One region of the Shinella sp. GW821-FHT10F02 genome, then DNA from elsewhere that is predicted to be linked to it. Evidence: predicted binding sites of a transcription regulator. Region 1 holds the regulator's gene; each other region holds the start of a gene.
The links. The regulator PhoB, encoded in region 1, activates phosphate uptake and scavenging genes when phosphate is short. The targets are predictions, from matches to a motif close to TGTCATNNANCTGTCAT.

Region 1 (4,322 bases):
GCCGGCACGGCGAGCAGCTTTTCCGCACGCACGGCCTTGAGCAGTTCGGCGGTCGGTATCCTTGCCTTGATGCCGAGCATCAGGCCCTCGCCGCGGATATCCTCGATGATCTCGGGGAAGCGATCCTTCAATGCCGCGAGACCCTGGCGGAAGACGAGCGCCACGTCGCGCACATGATCGAGGAAGCCCTCTTCCAGCACGACGTCGAGCACCGCATTGCCGACCGCCATGGCGAGCGGGTTGCCGCCATAGGTCGAGCCATGTGTGCCGGCGACCATGCCGGCAGCCGCTTCGTTCGTGGCAAGGCAGGCGCCGAGCGGGAAACCGCCGCCGATGCCCTTGGCGACCGCCATGATATCCGGCGTGACGCCCGACCATTCATGGGCGAACAGGCGCCCGGTGCGGCCGACGCCGGACTGTACCTCGTCGAGAACCAGCAGCAGGCCGTATTCGTCGCAGAGCTGGCGCAGCTCCTGCATGAATTCCTTCGGCACCGGGCGGATGCCGCCCTCGCCCTGCACCGGCTCGATCAGGATCGCGGCCGTCTCTTCGGTGATCGCATCCTTGACGGCGGTGATGTCGCCGAAGGGGACCTGGAGGAAGCCGGGGGCCTTGGGGCCGAACCCTTCGAGGTACTTTTCCTGGCCGCCGGCGGCGATCGTCGCGAGCGTGCGGCCGTGGAAGGCGCCTTCGAAGGTGATGATGTGGAACTTGCCGGGATGGCCCTTGGCGAAATGATAGCGGCGCGCGGTCTTGATCGCGCATTCCAGCGCTTCGGCGCCCGAATTGGTGAAGAACACCTTGTCGGCGAAGGTCGCCTCCGTCAGGCGGCGGCCGAGGCTTTCCTGGCCCGGAACCTCATAGAGGTTCGACAGGTGCCAGACCTTGTCGGCCTGGTCCTTCAGCGCGGCGACGAGATGCGGATGCGCATGGCCCAGCGAATTGACGGCGACGCCGGCGGCGAAGTCGAGATATCGCTCGCCATCCTCGGCGATCAGCCAGACGCCCTCCCCGCGCGTGAACCGGAGCGGTGCACGCATATAGGTTTCATAGAGCGGCGCGGCATCGGCCATGGCGCGGATCCTCCGAAAAAGAGATGCGGAAAAACGTGAACGCGGCTTGACTTTTCCAGGCTCCAGAAAAATCAAAAGCCGCCTTTCGGCGGCATGCGGCACTATCGGCATTTCAGGCCGGGATGTCAACAAATCGCACCCCGAAATAGTGCTGAACCTCCCGCAAGGTGAGGATTCACGCCACGCGCGGAAGGTGTCGCTATCGAGTCACACCCGGCCAGCAAGTTGGGGAAAACTCGGAAATCGATTCGCCCGGATTCCTGCGACTCTTGTCACAGAGTCCCCCAAACTCTAGGTTAAAGACCAATTACTAGACTGCATGCGGCGGAACTAGTCACCAAAAGAGTTAGGGCGTTCAAATTCCGGACCCGTCCGGAACGCGATGAGGGATTCCCGCATTGCGAGCGCCGAGCGGAGACGAGAGATGAACTGGACAGACGAGCGGGTCGAGAAACTCAAGAAGCTCTGGAGCGAGGGCCTGAGCGCGAGCCAGATCGCGGCACAGCTCGGCGGCGTCAGCCGCAACGCGGTTATCGGCAAGGTGCACCGGCTTAACCTGCCGGGCCGCGCCAAGGCCGGCGGCACGCAGAGCGCGTCGCGCCCCAAGCGCCCGGTGCCGGCAGCCCCGCGCCCCGCGACGACCTTCCAGGCCCGCGCCGTGACGGCCCGTTCCGTGGTGCGCCCGGCCGGCAACACCATCACCAAGGAAGAGGTCGAGACGGATTTCGAGACGCAGCGCGAGCAGCTTCCGGTTCCGTCCAACGGCAACAACGTGGTCGTGCCCATGTCGCGCCGGCTCGAGCTGACCCAGCTCACCGAGCGCACCTGCAAATGGCCGATCGGCGACCCGCTGAACGACGACTTCCACTTCTGCGGCAACGAGTCCCCGGACAACTCGCCCTACTGCACCTACCACCAGCGCCTCGCCTACCAGCCCTCGGCCGAGCGCCGCCGGATGCGGTGATCTTTTCCACGACGGCACATGCGATGCGGACCCGAAAGGGTCCGTTTTCGTTTGTGATGTAGGGCCGGACCATACTCCAAAACGCAAACAGGCCCCGAAGGGCCCATTTTCGTCCTTGGGAGGAAAGGGGTCGCTCAGGCTTCCAGCGAATAGCCTGCGCCGCGCACCGTGCGGATGACGTCCTGCATGTTGGCGAAGTTGAGCGCCTTGCGCAGGCGGCCGACATGCACGTCGACCGTGCGTTCGTCGACATAGATGTCGTGGCCCCAGACGCCATCGAGAAGCTGCGAGCGCGAGAAGACGCGGCCGGGCGAGGTCATCAGGAATTCCAGCAGGCGGAATTCCGTCGGGCCGAGGCGGACTTCGCGGGTGCGGCGGTGCACGCGATGCGTCTCGCGGTCGAGCTCGATATCGCCGCAGCGCAGCACCGTCGAGACGACTTCCGGCCGGGCGCGGCGCAGCATGGCGCGCACGCGGGCGACGAGTTCGGGCGTCGAGAACGGCTTGACGACATAGTCGTCGGCGCCGGTGGCGAGCCCGCGCACGCGCTCGCTCTCTTCGCCGCGTGCCGTCAGCATGATGATCGGCAGGCGTTCGGTCTCCGGCCGCTGGCGCAGCCGCCGGCACAGTTCGATGCCCGAAACGCCCGGCAGCATCCAGTCGAGGATGAGGAGGTCCGGCATGCGCTCCTGCAAGCGCACTTCGGCCTCGTCACCGGAGAGGATCGTATCGACCTCGAAACCTTCGGCTTCGAGGTTGTAGCGCAGGAGGACGCTCAACGCCTCCTCGTCTTCCACGACGGCGATTCTGGGCACCATGGAGGCAAAACTCCTTACTCGGAGGCTTCAGTGACGTCGGCAGTGACCACTGACGTCGAGGTGTCGTCCTTCGGGCGTTCGCCTTCGGGCTGCGAGCCGGTCGCCATGTAGTAGATGGTTTCCGCGATGTTGGTCGCATGGTCGCCGATGCGCTCGATGTTCTTGGCGCAGAACAGGAGATGGGTGCAGGGCGTGATGTTGCGCGGATCTTCCATCATGTAGGTGAGGAGTTCGCGGAACAGCGAGGTGTAGATCGCGTCGATCTCGTCGTCGCGCTCGCGGATGGCCTTGGCCTTCTCCACCGAGCGGGTGGCGTAGACGTCGAGCACTTCCTTGAGCTGGATCAGCGTCAGTTCGGCGAGGTGCTCCAGGCCGCGGGTAAGCTTGCGGGGCATACCCGAGCTCTGCACGGCGATGACGCGCTTGGCAGTGTTCTTGCCGAGGTCGCCGACGCGCTCCAGTTCGGCCGCGATACGGATCGCGCCCATGATTTCGCGCAGGTCCGCAGCCACCGGCTGGCGCTTGGCGATCGTGACGATCGCCTTCTCGTTGATCTGGCGCTCGGCGGTGTCGAGGATGACGTCTTCCGAGATCACCTTCTGCGCCAGCGCACCATCGGTGGTGACGAGCGCACGGACAGAGTCCGCCACCATCTGCTCGGCCGTGCCACCCATTTCGGAGATGCGGCGGGAGAGGTACTTCAGTTCTTCGTCATAAATCGAGACAATATGGGTCGATGACATGGTTGTGTCCTTAATGCGCTCGGATTTTCAGGGGGTTCGGCGACGATGGCGTCAGCCGAAGCGGCCCATGATGTAGTCCTGCGTGCGCTGGTCATCCGGGTTGGTGAACATCTTGTCGGTGTCGTTCTCCTCGACGAGGTTGCCGAGGTGGAACATGGCGGTGCGCTGCGAAACGCGGGCCGCCTGCTGCATCGAGTGCGTCACGATGACGATCGTGAAGTTGGCGCGCAGCTCGTGGATCAGTTCCTCGACCTTTGCGGTCGCGATCGGGTCGAGCGCCGAGCAGGGTTCGTCCATCAGGATGACTTCCGGGCTGACGGCGACAGCGCGGGCGATGCACAGGCGCTGCTGCTGACCGCCGGAGAGGCCGGTTCCGCCTTCGAGCAGGCGGTCCTTCACCTCGTTCCACAGGCCGGCCTTCTGCAGGCTGGACTCGACGATGGCGTCCATGTCGGCCTTCGCCTTGGCGAGGCCGTGGATGCGCGGGCCGTAGGCGACGTTCTCGTAGATCGACTTCGGGAACGGGTTCGGCTTCTGGAAGACCATGCCGACGCGGGCGCGCAGTTCGACGACGTCGATGTTCGGATCGTAGATATCGTCTGTGTCGAGCGTGATGCGGCCGGTAACGCGGCAGCCTTCGATAGTGTCGTTCATGCGGTTCAGTGTGCGCAGGAACGTCGACTTGCCGCAGCCCGACGGGCCGATGAGCGCCGTCACGGTGTTC
Region 2 (4,322 bases), on a different contig from region 1:
TGCTGCTGCGCGGCGCCAACGGCGTCGGCTACAAGAACTATCCCGACAATGTCGTGAAATACTTCGTGCGCCAGGCGGCCAAGGGCGGCATCGACGTGTTCCGCGTGTTCGACTGCCTGAACTGGGTCGACAACATGCGCGTCTCGATGGAGGCGGTGGCGGAAGAGAACCGGATCTGCGAGGCGGCGATCTGCTATACCGGCGACCTGCTGAATTCAGCCCGCCCGAAATACGACCTCAAATATTACACCGCGCTCGCCGCCGACCTCGAAAAGGCCGGCGCGCATATGATCGCGCTGAAGGACATGGCGGGTCTGTTGAAGCCGGCGGCGGCGCGCGTGCTGTTCAAGGCGCTGCGCGAATCCACCGACCTGCCGATCCATTTCCACACGCATGATACGTCGGGCATTGCGGCTGCGACCGTGCTTGCCGCCGTCGAATCCGGCGTCGACGTGGTGGATGCGGCGATGGATGCGCTCTCCGGCAACACCTCGCAGCCCTGCCTCGGCTCGATCGTCGAGGCACTGAAGGGCACCGACCGCGATCCGGGCCTCGATCCGGAATGGATTCGCCGCATCTCGTTCTACTGGGAAGCCGTGCGCTTCCAGTATGCCGCCTTCGAGAGCGACCTCAAGGGGCCGGCCTCCGAGGTCTACCTGCATGAAATGCCCGGCGGCCAGTTCACCAACCTCAAGGAACAGGCCCGCTCGCTCGGGCTTGAGACCAAGTGGCACAAGGTGGCCCAGGCCTATGCCGACGCCAACCAGATGTTCGGCGATATCGTCAAGGTGACGCCGTCCTCCAAGGTGGTGGGCGACATGGCGCTGATGATGGTTTCGCAGGACCTCACCGTCGCCGACGTGGAAAACCCTGCCAAGGACGTCTCCTTCCCGGAATCGGTCGTCTCGATGCTCAAGGGCGATCTCGGCCAGCCTCCGGGCGGCTGGCCGGCCGCTCTCCAGAAGAAGGCACTGAAGGGCGAGGAGCCCTATACCGCCGTGCCGGGCTCGCTGCTGCCGCCGGCCGATCTCGATGCCGAGCGCAAGGCGGTCGAGGAGAAGCTGGAGCGCAAGGTCGACGATTTCGAATTCGCCTCCTACCTGATGTATCCGAAGGTCTTCACAGACTATGCGCTGGCCGCCGATACCTATGGTCCGGTGAGCGTGCTGCCGACGCCGGCCTATTTCTACGGCCTCTCGCCCGGTGAAGAACTGTCGCCGGAACTGGAAAAGGGCGTCTCGCTCGTCATCCTGCACCAGGCGCAGAGCGAGCCGGATGCGCAGGGCATGGTGAAGGTGTTCTTCGAGCTGAACGGCCAGCCGCGCCTCATCAAGGTGCCGGACCGCAACCGCGCGGCGACGTCCACGGCGCGGCGCAAGGCGGATATCGGCAATGCCGCCCATCTCGGCGCGCCGATGCCGGGCGTCATCTCGACGGTCTCGGTCTCGGCCGGCCAGGCGGTCAAGGCCGGCGACGTGCTGCTCTCCATCGAGGCGATGAAGATGGAAACGGCGCTGCATGCGGAGAAGGACGGCACGGTCTCGGAGGTACTGGTCAAGGCCGGCGACCAGATCGACGCCAAGGACCTGCTCATCGTTTACGGTGCCTGATACGTCAAACGTCGCTTGAAAGCCAAACCCGGATATGGGATGGACGCCCATCCCATATCCTTGTTTTGTCTTGACGCAATTTCGGACGCAAAACCGCTGCACACTTTTGCTGAAATTGCTTTTAATACAGGCTTTCCATGAGCTTCGTCATTCGCACCGCCGATCTCGGCGACATTGCCGCTTTCACCGAAATCTATCGCGAGTCCGTGCTGAACGGGGTGGCGAGCTACGAGATCGACCCGCCCTCGCTCGACGAGATGGCGGCGCGCTTCCACGCGATCACCGAAAAGGGTTATCCCTATATCGTCGCCATCGAGCAGACCGGCCTCATCCTCGGCTACGCCTATGCCTCCGCCTTCCGCACGCGGCCGGCCTATCGCTGGCTCGTCGAGGATTCGGTCTATCTGGCGCCGGAAGCGCGCGGCAAGGGCGTCGGCAAGGCGCTGCTGGCGGAGCTCATTCGCCGCTCGACGGAGCTCGGCTTCCGCCAGATGGTCGCCGTCATCGGCGGCGCCCACCCGGCCTCCATCGCCGTGCACGCGGCGGCGGGCTTCGAACATTCGGGTCGCATGACCGCGACCGGCTTCAAGCACGGCCGCTGGCTCGACACCGTCTTCATGCAGCGCGCACTCGGCGACGGCGCGGAAACCGAGCCGTCTTCGGCGACCTATCCGGGGACGATGGCCTGAATCACGTCTCGATCAGCCGCAGCACCTTGTCGAACACCTTGAGCACCTGGTTGAGCTCATGGCCGCGTTTCAAAATGGTGCCGTGCTGGTTGACGACGCTGTAGGCGCCCTGTTTGGCGGCGAGTTTGGGATTTTTCTCGATGCGGTAGAGCGGCATTTCGCCCGAGCGCTTGAAGACGGAAAACACCGCCTTGTCGCGCATATGGTCGATTGCGTAGTCGCGCCATTCCCCTTCGCCGACCATCCGGCCGTAGACCCAGAGGATTGCATCGAGCTCCCGTCGATGGAAGGTTACAGGCAGCGGATCCCGGCTGCTCTTATATTCCCTAAGGTCGACCACGACATTGGAAGCCTGCAAATCCGGCTGATCAGTCATCGAATCTCCGCACCTCGTCTGTGACGGCTGGGTGACAGTGTGCCTGACCAAAACGGAAATGCAAGGCGGATGGGCGAAGACTTGCGTTTTCGCAAAAATCCTTCTCGCCGCAATTCAGACAAACAGACGCCCAATTTACGGGAGAAAGTCCGCCAGTCGCAGCCTCTACCTGCCTGCTGCCTTGTGCGGGAAGCAGGTATTGTCGGGGTGCGTCTGTCGAAGTTGCCCAGTATTCCGTTGCCGGTAGCTTCGTCTCGGTCCGGTCCGTCTTTCTTCGAACCCTCAAGCCCCAGCCCCTCGAAGAAGCCGGACCGGACCTCCCCTTACGGGGAATTTCAACGAGAAGCCTTATCTCCGGTCAAAACGGTCGCGCCCAAAATGGCGCCCGGCGTATCGGCCGTGCGCATGCGCTGCAAAAGCACGGCACAGCCGCCGGATTTCTTTTTCTTCTTCAGCATGTCGGCCGGCAGGACCAGGTTGGTCTCCTTGCCTTCCCACATGCCGATCGTTTCCATGTCGGTGACGGCGTGCCAGTAATTGACGCGCTTGCCGCGGTTCTCGCCCTTGTCGATGTCGATCGTGCGTTCGCGCTCGAAATAGGCGATGACGATATTGGCCTTGCCCTCGCCGGGGCCGACGCGGATGCGCAGCTCGTCGTTCTTCACCTCGACATCGACGGGCACGTCCAGCCCCTTGCCCTCGTTCGGCATGGCGCCGATGCGCGAGCGGATGCCGGAAATATCGGCGCCGTTGATGTGCTCACGGCCGTTCAGCACGGCCTGCGGCGTGTAGACGCCGCTGCGGCCGAACATGCGGGCATAGGCATATTGCCGGTCGGTATTGTCCTTGGAGGCGAGCGTGTCGGCCCAGCCGAGATAGTTCCAGTAATCGACATGGTAGGAGAGGGCGACGACCTCGCCTTCCTGCGCCAGCGCGGCGAGCGCCTTGTCGGCGGGCGGGCAGGAAGAGCAGCCCTGGCTGGTGAAGAGCTCGACGACACCCTTGGGCTTGATGGATTGCTTGGTGACGGATTCCTGGGCATGTGCAGCCCCTGCGCCGGCTCCGAGCGCAAGCAGGATCGCCAGACATTCCAGTATGTGCGGTCTCGGCATGATCATTTCCAATGGAGTGGCGGCGGGTGGCCAGCCATTTGAGCCCGTCATACGCGCTTGCCGGTTCAACAGGAAGTCACGATGGAGTGAGACTCATAGCTGAGAAAAACGCTCCGGAAAACGAAAAATGCCGGGGTTTTGGCCCCGGCATTTCGCATTTTGATGCTGAAAACGATCAGGCGGCGAGATCGCGCAGAACGGTCTGGAGAATGCCGCCATTGTTCATGTAGGTCACCTCGTCGAGCGTATCGATGCGGCAGAGGAGCGGAACCTCCTTCACCGTGCCGTCGGCATAGGTGATCCTGGCGATCTTCTTTTCGCGCGGCTTGATGTCGCCTTCGAGACCGTCGATTGTGACGACTTCGTCGCCCTTCAGGTCGAGCGTCGCCCAGGTCGTGCCGTCCTCGAAAACGAAGGGCACGATGCCCATGCCGACGAGGTTGGAACGGTGGATACGCTCGAAGGACTGCGCTACCACGGCCTTCACGCCGAGGAGGTTGGTGCCCTTGGCCGCCCAGTCGCGCGACGAGCCGTT
Region 3 (4,322 bases), on a different contig from region 1:
ATCGGCGGCGTCCGCCCGGATCACCAGAGCGCCGTCGCCGAGTTCCTTGCGTGCGGCCTCCAGCGTTTCCGGATTGGTGCCGGTGACGGCGACGCGCGCGCCTTCCGCCAGGAATTGACGTGCCGTTTCCAGCCCGATGCCGCTGGTGCCGCCGGTGATGAGAGCGCGTTTGCCGTTGAGCCTGTCCATGATCGTTGTTCCTTCGAGGAATGTTGCTGTTTGCTGAAGGCGAATATGGCGCAGGCCGCGCGTTCGCACTACAATGCCGAAGGCAGATCTATTTTCCGGAAAAACCGAACGATGAAGCTCGACGGCATAACAAGTTTCGTGGCGGTCGCCGAAGCGGGCTCGATCAGCGAGGCGGCGCGCACGCTGCGGCTTTCCAAATCGGTGGTCAGCGAAAGGCTGGCGGAGCTGGAGCGCAGCCTTGGCGCAACGCTGCTCCACCGCACCACGCGGCGGATGTCGGTCACTGAGGATGGCGCCGCCTTCCTCGAACGCGCCACGCGCATCCTCAGGGAAGTGTCGGAAGCGGCGACCGATCTTGCCGAACGTCGCGGCACGCTTGCCGGTCCGATGCGCATTTCGGCGCCCGTCACCTTCGGCCGGCTGCATCTCGGGCCGGCGCTCTTTCCGTTCCTGGCGGCCAATCCGAAAATCGAAATGTCGCTCGACCTCGACGACCGCCGCGTCGACATCGCTTCGGGTGCCTATGACGGCGTGCTGCGCCACGGGACGATCGACGATTCCCGCCTGATGGTGTGGCGGCTGGCGCCAAGTCGCCGCGTGCTGGTCGCTTCCGGCGATTATCTCGCCAGCAATGGCATACCGGCGACGACGGCCGAACTGGACGGGCACAAGGGCGTCTTCTACACGAACCGCGGCGTGGCGGACTGGCGCTTCGCGACGGCTGACGGCATCGAGATCGTCCGGGCACGGGTGGGCTTGCGGGTCAACAATGGCGACATGCTGCGTGACGCGGCGGTTGCCGGCCTCGGCATTGCGCTGCTGCCGCTGTTCATTGCCGGGCCGGATATTCGCGCCGGCAACCTGAAGCTCATCGATGTCGGCGTGCGGCCGAGCCCGGAATTCATCTATCTCGCGCATCCCGAAGGACGCCGCTCGTCGGTCAAGCTTCGCGCGCTGGCGGATCATCTCAAGGCGGCCTTCGGCGACCCGCCCTATTGGGAGGAGGGGGCCGGCTGACACGCTATCCGATTGTTCGGCAAACCCGGAAGCGAGATCCGCCGTTGGTTGGCTAATGCGAACGACGGTTCGGTGATAGTCATGCTTCACCAACGGGCTGAAAGCGGCGGTCGATCGGATCGCCTTCCCGCTAGGTGGGAGACCAAAATGTTGAAAACCATCCTTGCCTTGGGACTGCTCGCCTTCGCCGCACCTGCCGGCGCCGAGGTCCCCGCCTTTCCGGCGTCCTTCAAGACGCAGGAGATCACCACCAACGGCGCAACCATCCATGTCCGCGTCGGCGGCGCGGGGCCGGCCGTCGTCCTGCTGCATGGTTACGGCGAGACCGGCGACATGTGGGCGCCGATGGCGGCCGATCTTGCCCGCGACCACACGGTCATCGTGCCGGACCTGCGCGGTCTCGGCCTTTCCTCCAAGCCTGACGGCGGCTTCGACAAGAAGACCCAGGCCGGCGACGTCGCCGGCGTGCTCGATGCGCTGAAGGTCGAAGAGATCGACCTGGTGACGCACGATATCGGCAACATGGTGGGCTTCGCCTTCGCCGCCGCGCATCCCGAGCGGACGAAAAGCTTCGTGCTGATCGATGCGCCGGTGCCCGGTGTTGGCCCGTGGGAAGAGATCCTGAAAAACCCGCTGCTCTGGCATTTCCGTTTCGGCGGGCCGGACATGGAGCGCCTCGTCGCCGGCCGTGAACGCATCTATCTCGATCGCTTCTGGAACGAGTTCTCGGCGACGCCCGCCCGCTTTACCGAAACGTCGCGCGAGCACTATGCCAAGCTGTATGCCCTGCCGGGCGCCATGCATTCGGGCTTCGCGCAGTTCGCGGCCTTCGACCAGGACGCGATCGACAACCGGGCCTTCCTGGCCGCCGGCGGCAAACTGACGATGCCGGTGCTGGCGATCGGCGGCGAGAAGTCGTTCGGCCCCATGATGGCGACCGTGATGCGGGCCGCCGCCAGCGACGTGACCGAAGGGGTGGTGCCCGATTCTGGCCACTGGATCATGGAGGAAAATCCCGAAGCCACGACGACAATGGTCCGGGCATTTCTCGACAAGGCAAACTGATCCTGGCCGGAAAGTGACCCGTCCTTCGACCTCCGCCCGGCCGGGCAGGGGTTTTGCGGCGCACTGTCACAAAAACATCATGCGGGCTTCCTAATAAGTTCTGGTGGCGGGATAAGACCGGTCGATCGACTGGCTTGGTGACCTGCCGCGCGTCCGGGCAAATGGATTCCGATCATGTTCGAAAACGATCATCTGAGCCGCATCAAGGCCGAAATCGCCGACAGCTTCGACGAGGAGCTGGAAATGCAGATGGAAGAGGAGCAGCTGGACGCGCTCGTCTCCGAGGGCATGTCCGAACCCGCGCCGCAGACGATCGAGCGGCGCATCTATTTCCGCGAGCTGTTCCGTCTCCAGCACGAGCTGGTCAAGCTGCAGGACTGGGTGCAGCACAACAAGCTGAAGGTCGTGGTGCTGTTCGAGGGCCGCGACTCCGCCGGCAAGGGCGGCGCCATCAAGCGCGTGACCCAACGCCTCAACCCGCGCGTCTGCCGCGTCGTGGCCCTGCCGGCGCCCACCGAGCGCGAGCGCAACCAGTGGTATTTCCAGCGTTATGCGGCCCATCTGCCGAGCGCCGGCGAAATGGTGCTGTTCGACCGCTCCTGGTACAACCGCGCCGGTGTCGAGCGCGTCATGGGCTTCTGCAACGCCGAAGAGCTTGAAGAGTTCTTCCGCTCGGTGCCGGAATTCGAGCGCATGCTGGTGCGCTCCGGCATCATCCTCATCAAATACTGGTTCTCGATCACCGACGACGAGCAGGAATTCCGCTTCCGCATGCGCATCCACGATCCGCTGAAGCAGTGGAAGCTCTCGCCGATGGACCTGGAAAGCCGTGTCCACTGGGAAGATTACACCAAGGCCAAGGAAGAGATGCTGGAGCGCACCCACATCCCCGAGGCGCCCTGGTGGATCGTCGAGGCGGTGGACAAGAAGAAGGCGCGGCTGAACTGCATCGCCCATCTCCTGACGCAGGTTCCCTATCAAGATGTGCCGAAGGCTCCGATCGAGCTGCCGGAACGCGTGCGGAATGACAATTACATCCGCCATTCCCCGCCGGACGACATGTATGTGCCGGAGGTCTACTGACATACCGGCAAGGACACGGATGGAGCATTTTATTTGAATCTCCTCCCTGAGATGGACAAGGAACACCCGCCGGGCCTCATCGGGGCCTGGCGGGCGCGTCCCGGCGAACGCGTGGTGCCGCTTGCGCCCCAGGACATCGGTCCGGCGCTCGGCGCCGAAGACGGCTGGGTCTGGCTACATGTCGATCTCGTCGACCAGCGCATGCAGGGCTGGCTTGCCGGCCATTGCCCCTTGCCCGCTACCGCGCGCGCCATTCTCGACGGACATGACGAAAGTCTGGTGCTCGGCCAGGAGGCCGGCACGCTGCACGGCGTCGTCGCCGACATGCAGATGGATATGGACCGCATGTCGACCACGATCGGCCGCATGCATTTCGCGCTCACCGACCGGCTGCTCGTCACCGGACGGCGGCATCCGCTGGAGGCTGTGGACCGGGTGCGGCGATCCTTTGCCGAAGGTTTTTCACCCGCAACGGCCTGCGAGCTTTTCGAGGGCATCGTCGCTGCCTTCTGCAAGAACACCAATCTCAGGCTCAACGAGGCGACCCGCCTGCTCGACGCGGTGGAAGACCGCATCGTCACCGAGCGGTTGAGCGACGAGCGCCGCAGCCTCAAGGAAGTCCGCCGGCTGGCTGTGTCGCTGCATCGCCCGGTGGCGGGCATGGTGGCGCTGTTCGAGGAGGAGGACCGCGAGGACTGGGCGCTCTCCGAGGCGACCCATGCCGTGCTGCACCGGCTTTCGCTGCGGCTGGAGCGGCTCGACCGCGAAATCGTCATGGTCAACGACCGCGCCCGTCTGCTCCAGGAAGAAATGGCGGCGGAACTGGCCGACGAATCGAACCGTAGCCTGCGGGCGATGGCGGTGATGAGCGCGCTGCTGCTCCCCGGCACGCTGGTCGTCGGCGTGTTCGGCATGAACACGGCCGGATTGCCGTTCAGCGTGGGTGAATCCGGATTCGGCTGGGCGAT
Region 4 (4,322 bases), on a different contig from region 1:
TTTTATTATGAAGCACTTTTTGATTGTGCGCTATTTAGTTTCGCCCTTCTAATATGTTGTGCAAGCGCAGAACTTCGCGCTTGAGCCCTGCGATCTCTTCGATGAAGTGCGTATCAATCTTGTGGTGTAGAGCGATCAACTCGATCTCCGCCTTGAGGTTGACCTCATAGTCCTTGGAGGCCTCGAAGCGGTCGCGGGCGGCCTGCCGGTTCTGCGACATCATGATGATTGGCGCCTGGATGGCCGCGAGCATGGACAAAACGAGGTTCAGGAAGATGAAAGGGTAGGGGTCGAAGGCGTCGCGCGTGAGCAGGATCGTATTGGAAACCGTCCAGACAACCAGGAAGATAAAAAAGCCGATGATGAAGCCCCACGAACCGCCGATGCGGGCGATGTCGTCGGCGATGCGTTCGCCGAACGACTGTTTGGCCTCATAGGCGACGTTCCTGTCTTCCGACAGGATGCGGCCTTCGCGGGAGTGCAGCAGCACTTCCCGCTCGGTCTCGTCGAGTTCGCTGGCGGCTTTGCCGAAGAGGATCTGGGCTGCGTCGTCGAAGGGTCTCATGGGCCGGGCTCCGGAGAAGGGAATCGGAGCCCTAGCCTAGCGCTGTTTAGAAGCCCGCCGCCATCAGTTCTGCGTGGGAATTGAAGAAGCGCTCGAGACCGTACTGCTTGCCGAACATGATGTCGTGCTGCAGGAAGCGGAAGTCGCGCACCAGCGGGTCGATCGTCTTCTTGCGCGCCCAGCCGGCCGTGCCCTTGCCCTTGGCGTCGATCAGCATGTAGCGGTCGATGACACGCAGCTTGTCGTGCACCGCGCCGAGGAAGCCGGTATAGTAGGGATGCTCGAAGCCGGCTTCCTTGAGGATGTAGTAGGACAGGAAGGCCGGGCTGATCGTGCCGATCTCCTTTTCCGTGCCGGTCTTGTTCGACCAGATGACGAGCGGGGTCTCGTGCTCCTTCTGCATCTGCTCGGGCGAGCCCTTGCGCGAGGCGGTGATGCCCTTCATGTAGCCGGAGTTCTGGTAGACCGTGTTGAGCGGCGGCAGGTGATCGCCGAAGACGACGATGATCGTCTCGCGGTCGCGCGTCTTCGCCCAGTCCATCAGCATCTTCAGGCTCTGGTCCGCTTCCTTCACGCCCTGCGCGTAGCTGGCGAGCATGCGGTTGTCGCGCGCATCGAGCTTGCCGTCCACGGCAATGTCCGTCTTCGCATAGCGCCCGTCGTCATAGGGGCCGTGGCCCTGGAGCGTGACGGTGAAGAAGAAGAACGGGTCTTCCTGCGCATCCGCCTGGCGGATGATTTCCTTGATCAGCGCCTCGTCCGAGGTGAAGTTGCCGCGTTTTGCCAGCGGCGGCATCTTATCGACGTCCTTGAAGGTCTGGAAGCCGAAGGCCTTGTAGACGCTGGAGCGGTTCCAGAACCAGCCGGAGAACGGATGGATGGCGCGCGCCGTATAACCTTCCGCCCGGAAGAAGGTGGCAAGCGAGGGGATCGGCTTGCGCACATATTGCTGGTAGGGAATGCTGCCCGTGGGAAGGAAGGCGTTGGAAAAGCCGGTCAGCGCCTCGAATTCGACATTGGCGGTGAGCCCGCCGAATTCCGGCGAGAAGACGTTGCCGCTCTGGCTTTCGCGGATCACCGGCATCGGATCCGCCGAGAGCTTTACGCTCTGGATGCGCGTCGGATCCCACAGCGATTCACTCATCACCACGATGACGTCGGGCTTGGAGCGGTGCGTCGTGCCGGCCGGCAGCGGCTTCGACGGGATCTTGTCGATCGCATCGACCATGTAGCCGGCAGGCGCCTGCACGTTGGCCATCGGCAGGTTGATGGCGAAGGCCATGACGAAGCCGTTGTGGCGATAGTTCTCCGCCTGGTCCCACATGATCGGGAAGACCTTCAGCCGATCGCGGACCCAGGAGAACTCGTTGTAGTCCATGATGGAGACGAAGCCGGCGATGAGCGGCAGTGCGACGGCGAGCCGCGTCAGGCGCTCCTTCTTCGTCAGCGGGCGGAAGCGGCGCCAGGCGAAGACCCACAGGCTGATGAGGGCGGCGACGGATGCGACGACGGCGAGCGCAAGGGCTGCGGCCGTCCACGGCCGGTCCTGCACCAGCACCGGCATCAGCTCCATGATTTGGCGCCCGAAGAGCAGGTCGGTCGGATAGAGCGGGTCGGTGAGAAAGACCTGCTTCTGCTGCGAGATGACACCCATCAGCACGACGAGCGGCGAAACGAGCAGCACGGCCTTGTGCTGCCGGCCGATCAGGGCATCGATGGCGAGGTAGAGCAGGAAGAACACGCCCGTGGTGGTCCAGGCGGGCTGTTCGGGGTTGGTGAAATAAAGCCAGGTCTGGTCAACGGAGCCGCGCGTGATAAGCTCGACGGCAACGACGGTAAGGAGGGCGAGAAGCAGGGAGACGGCGAGCGAACGCAGGACCGCCAGCGCCTTGATATGACGCGCGAAAAAGCCTGCTTCAACGGCAAGGCCTTCGGCGGCTTCGATAGCCACGGCAGTGGGAGTGAACAGGGCCAAGGCCATCTCCAAACTTCATAAAACTTTCGTACCATTGTCATATGGATGTCATCTTGAACAGGAGATGAACGGTTTCTGCAACGTTCATCCAGTGCTTTGGTTCCCCCTGTTGCACTGCGGCAATGTTCGGCGCGAGACGCTGAAAAACCGGGGCTTGCGCCGAAAGCGCGCGCAAACCGCACGCAAACCCCACCGCCCTTCATTCCCAAAGCGCTCGGCATGCTCTAAAGAGCTTGTCGACCGTTCGAGAGTGCGGCAGCGAGGCGCGGCCGCAGGATCGGACACCATGAGGAAACGGGTCCGCAGACATGACTTCCGAGACTGAAAAGGCGACGCTGCGCATCGCTATTGCGCAATTGAACCCGACCGTCGGCGACATTGCCGGCAATCTCGCCAAGGCGCGCGCCGCGCGCGAGGACGCCGCCCGCCAGGGCGCCGACCTGCTGCTTCTGACGGAGCTGTTCATTTCCGGCTATCCGCCGGAAGACCTCGTGCTGAAACCCGCCTTCCTGAAGGCCTGCCGCCGCGCGGTGGACGACCTCGCCAACGACACCGCCGACGGCGGCCCCGGCGTCATCATTGGCTTCCCGCGGCAGGACGAGACCGGGCGCTACAACGCCGTCGCCGTGCTCGATGGCGGCAAGGTGATCGCGGTGCGCGACAAGGTCGACCTGCCGAACTACGGCGAGTTCGACGAGAAGCGCGTCTTCGACCAGGGCGCCATGCCTGGACCGGTCAATTTCCGCGGCGTGCGCCTCGGTATTCCGATTTGCGAGGATATCTGGGGCGAGCTCGGCGTCTGCGAGACGCTGGCCGAAAGCGGCGCCGAAATCCTGCTGTCGCCGAACGGTTCACCCTATTATCGCGCCAAGGTCGACGTGCGCCACCAGGTGGTGCTGAAGCAGGTCATCGAGACCGGGCTGCCGCTCATCTACGCCAACCAGCTCGGCGGCCAGGACGAGCTGGTGTTCGATGGCGCGAGCTTCGCCTTCAACACGGACAAGTCGCTCGCCTTCCAGATGAGCCAGTTCGAGGAGACGATCGCGCTCACCACCTGGAAGAAGCGCGGCGACGGCTGGGTCTGCGACGGCGGGCCGATGTCGCGCATTCCCGAGCACGAGGAGGCGGATTACCGCGCCTGCCTGCTCGGCTTCCGAGACTACGTCAACAAGAACGGCTTCAAGAATGTCGTGCTCGGCCTGTCCGGCGGCATCGATTCGGCGATCTGCGCGGCGATTGCCGTGGATGCGCTGGGCGAGGAACGGGTGCGCTGCATCATGCTGCCCTACCGCTATACCTCGAAGGATTCGCTGAAGGACGCGGCCGATTGCGCCAAGCTGCTCGGCTGCCGCTATGACATCGTGCCGATCGAGGCGCCGGTGAGCGGCTTCCTCTCCTCGCTTTCGGAACTTTTCGAAGGCACGGAAGAGGGCATCACGGAAGAAAACCTGCAGAGCCGCACGCGCGGCACGATCCTGATGGCCGTCTCCAACAAGTTCGGCTCGATGGTCGTCACCACCGGCAACAAGTCGGAAATGTCGGTCGGTTACGCCACGCTCTACGGCGACATGAACGGCGGCTTCAACCCGATCAAGGACCTCTACAAGATGCAGGTTTACGCGCTGTCGCGTTGGCGCAACGCGCATACGCCCCCGGGCGCGCTCGGCCCGACGGGCGAGGTGATCCCGAAGAACATCATCGACAAGGCGCCGTCCGCCGAACTGCGCCCCAACCAGACGGACCAGGATTCGCTGCCGCCCTATCCGGTGCTCGACGACATCC

Region 2: AC1RWL_RS17125 (DUF2794 domain-containing protein) is a predicted target of PhoB. The motif match lies at 2,696-2,712, and genes of this name have one in related genera.
Region 3: ppk2 (polyphosphate kinase 2) is a predicted target of PhoB. The motif match lies at 2,336-2,352, and genes of this name have one in related genera.
Region 4: AC1RWL_RS12200 (LTA synthase family protein) is a predicted target of PhoB. The motif match lies at 2,576-2,592, and genes of this name have one in related genera.

What each region holds. Positions count from the first base shown of each region.
Region 1 is NZ_JBXASL010000004.1:309,397-313,718, forward strand. It holds gene AC1RWL_RS14635 (aspartate aminotransferase family protein) at 1-1,073, opposite strand, end outside; gene AC1RWL_RS14640 (GcrA family cell cycle regulator) at 1,498-2,037, shown strand; gene phoB (phosphate regulon transcriptional regulator PhoB) at 2,172-2,855, opposite strand; gene phoU (phosphate signaling complex protein PhoU) at 2,870-3,598, opposite strand; gene pstB (phosphate ABC transporter ATP-binding protein PstB) at 3,650-4,322, opposite strand, start outside.
Region 2 is NZ_JBXASL010000005.1:203,820-208,141, forward strand. It holds gene pyc (pyruvate carboxylase) at 1-1,610, shown strand, start outside; gene AC1RWL_RS17120 (GNAT family N-acetyltransferase) at 1,748-2,299, shown strand; gene AC1RWL_RS17125 (DUF2794 domain-containing protein) at 2,301-2,675, opposite strand; gene AC1RWL_RS17130 (DUF1223 domain-containing protein) at 3,011-3,787, opposite strand; gene acnA (aconitate hydratase AcnA) at 3,963-4,322, opposite strand, start outside.
Region 3 is NZ_JBXASL010000001.1:1,014,465-1,018,786, forward strand. It holds gene AC1RWL_RS04690 (SDR family oxidoreductase) at 1-189, opposite strand, end outside; gene AC1RWL_RS04695 (LysR family transcriptional regulator) at 301-1,206, shown strand; gene AC1RWL_RS04700 (alpha/beta fold hydrolase) at 1,354-2,271, shown strand; gene ppk2 (polyphosphate kinase 2) at 2,446-3,354, shown strand; gene AC1RWL_RS04710 (CorA family divalent cation transporter) at 3,406-4,322, shown strand, end outside.
Region 4 is NZ_JBXASL010000003.1:497,065-501,386, forward strand. It holds gene AC1RWL_RS12195 (DUF1003 domain-containing protein) at 35-565, opposite strand; gene AC1RWL_RS12200 (LTA synthase family protein) at 612-2,546, opposite strand; gene AC1RWL_RS12205 (NAD+ synthase) at 2,849-4,322, shown strand, end outside.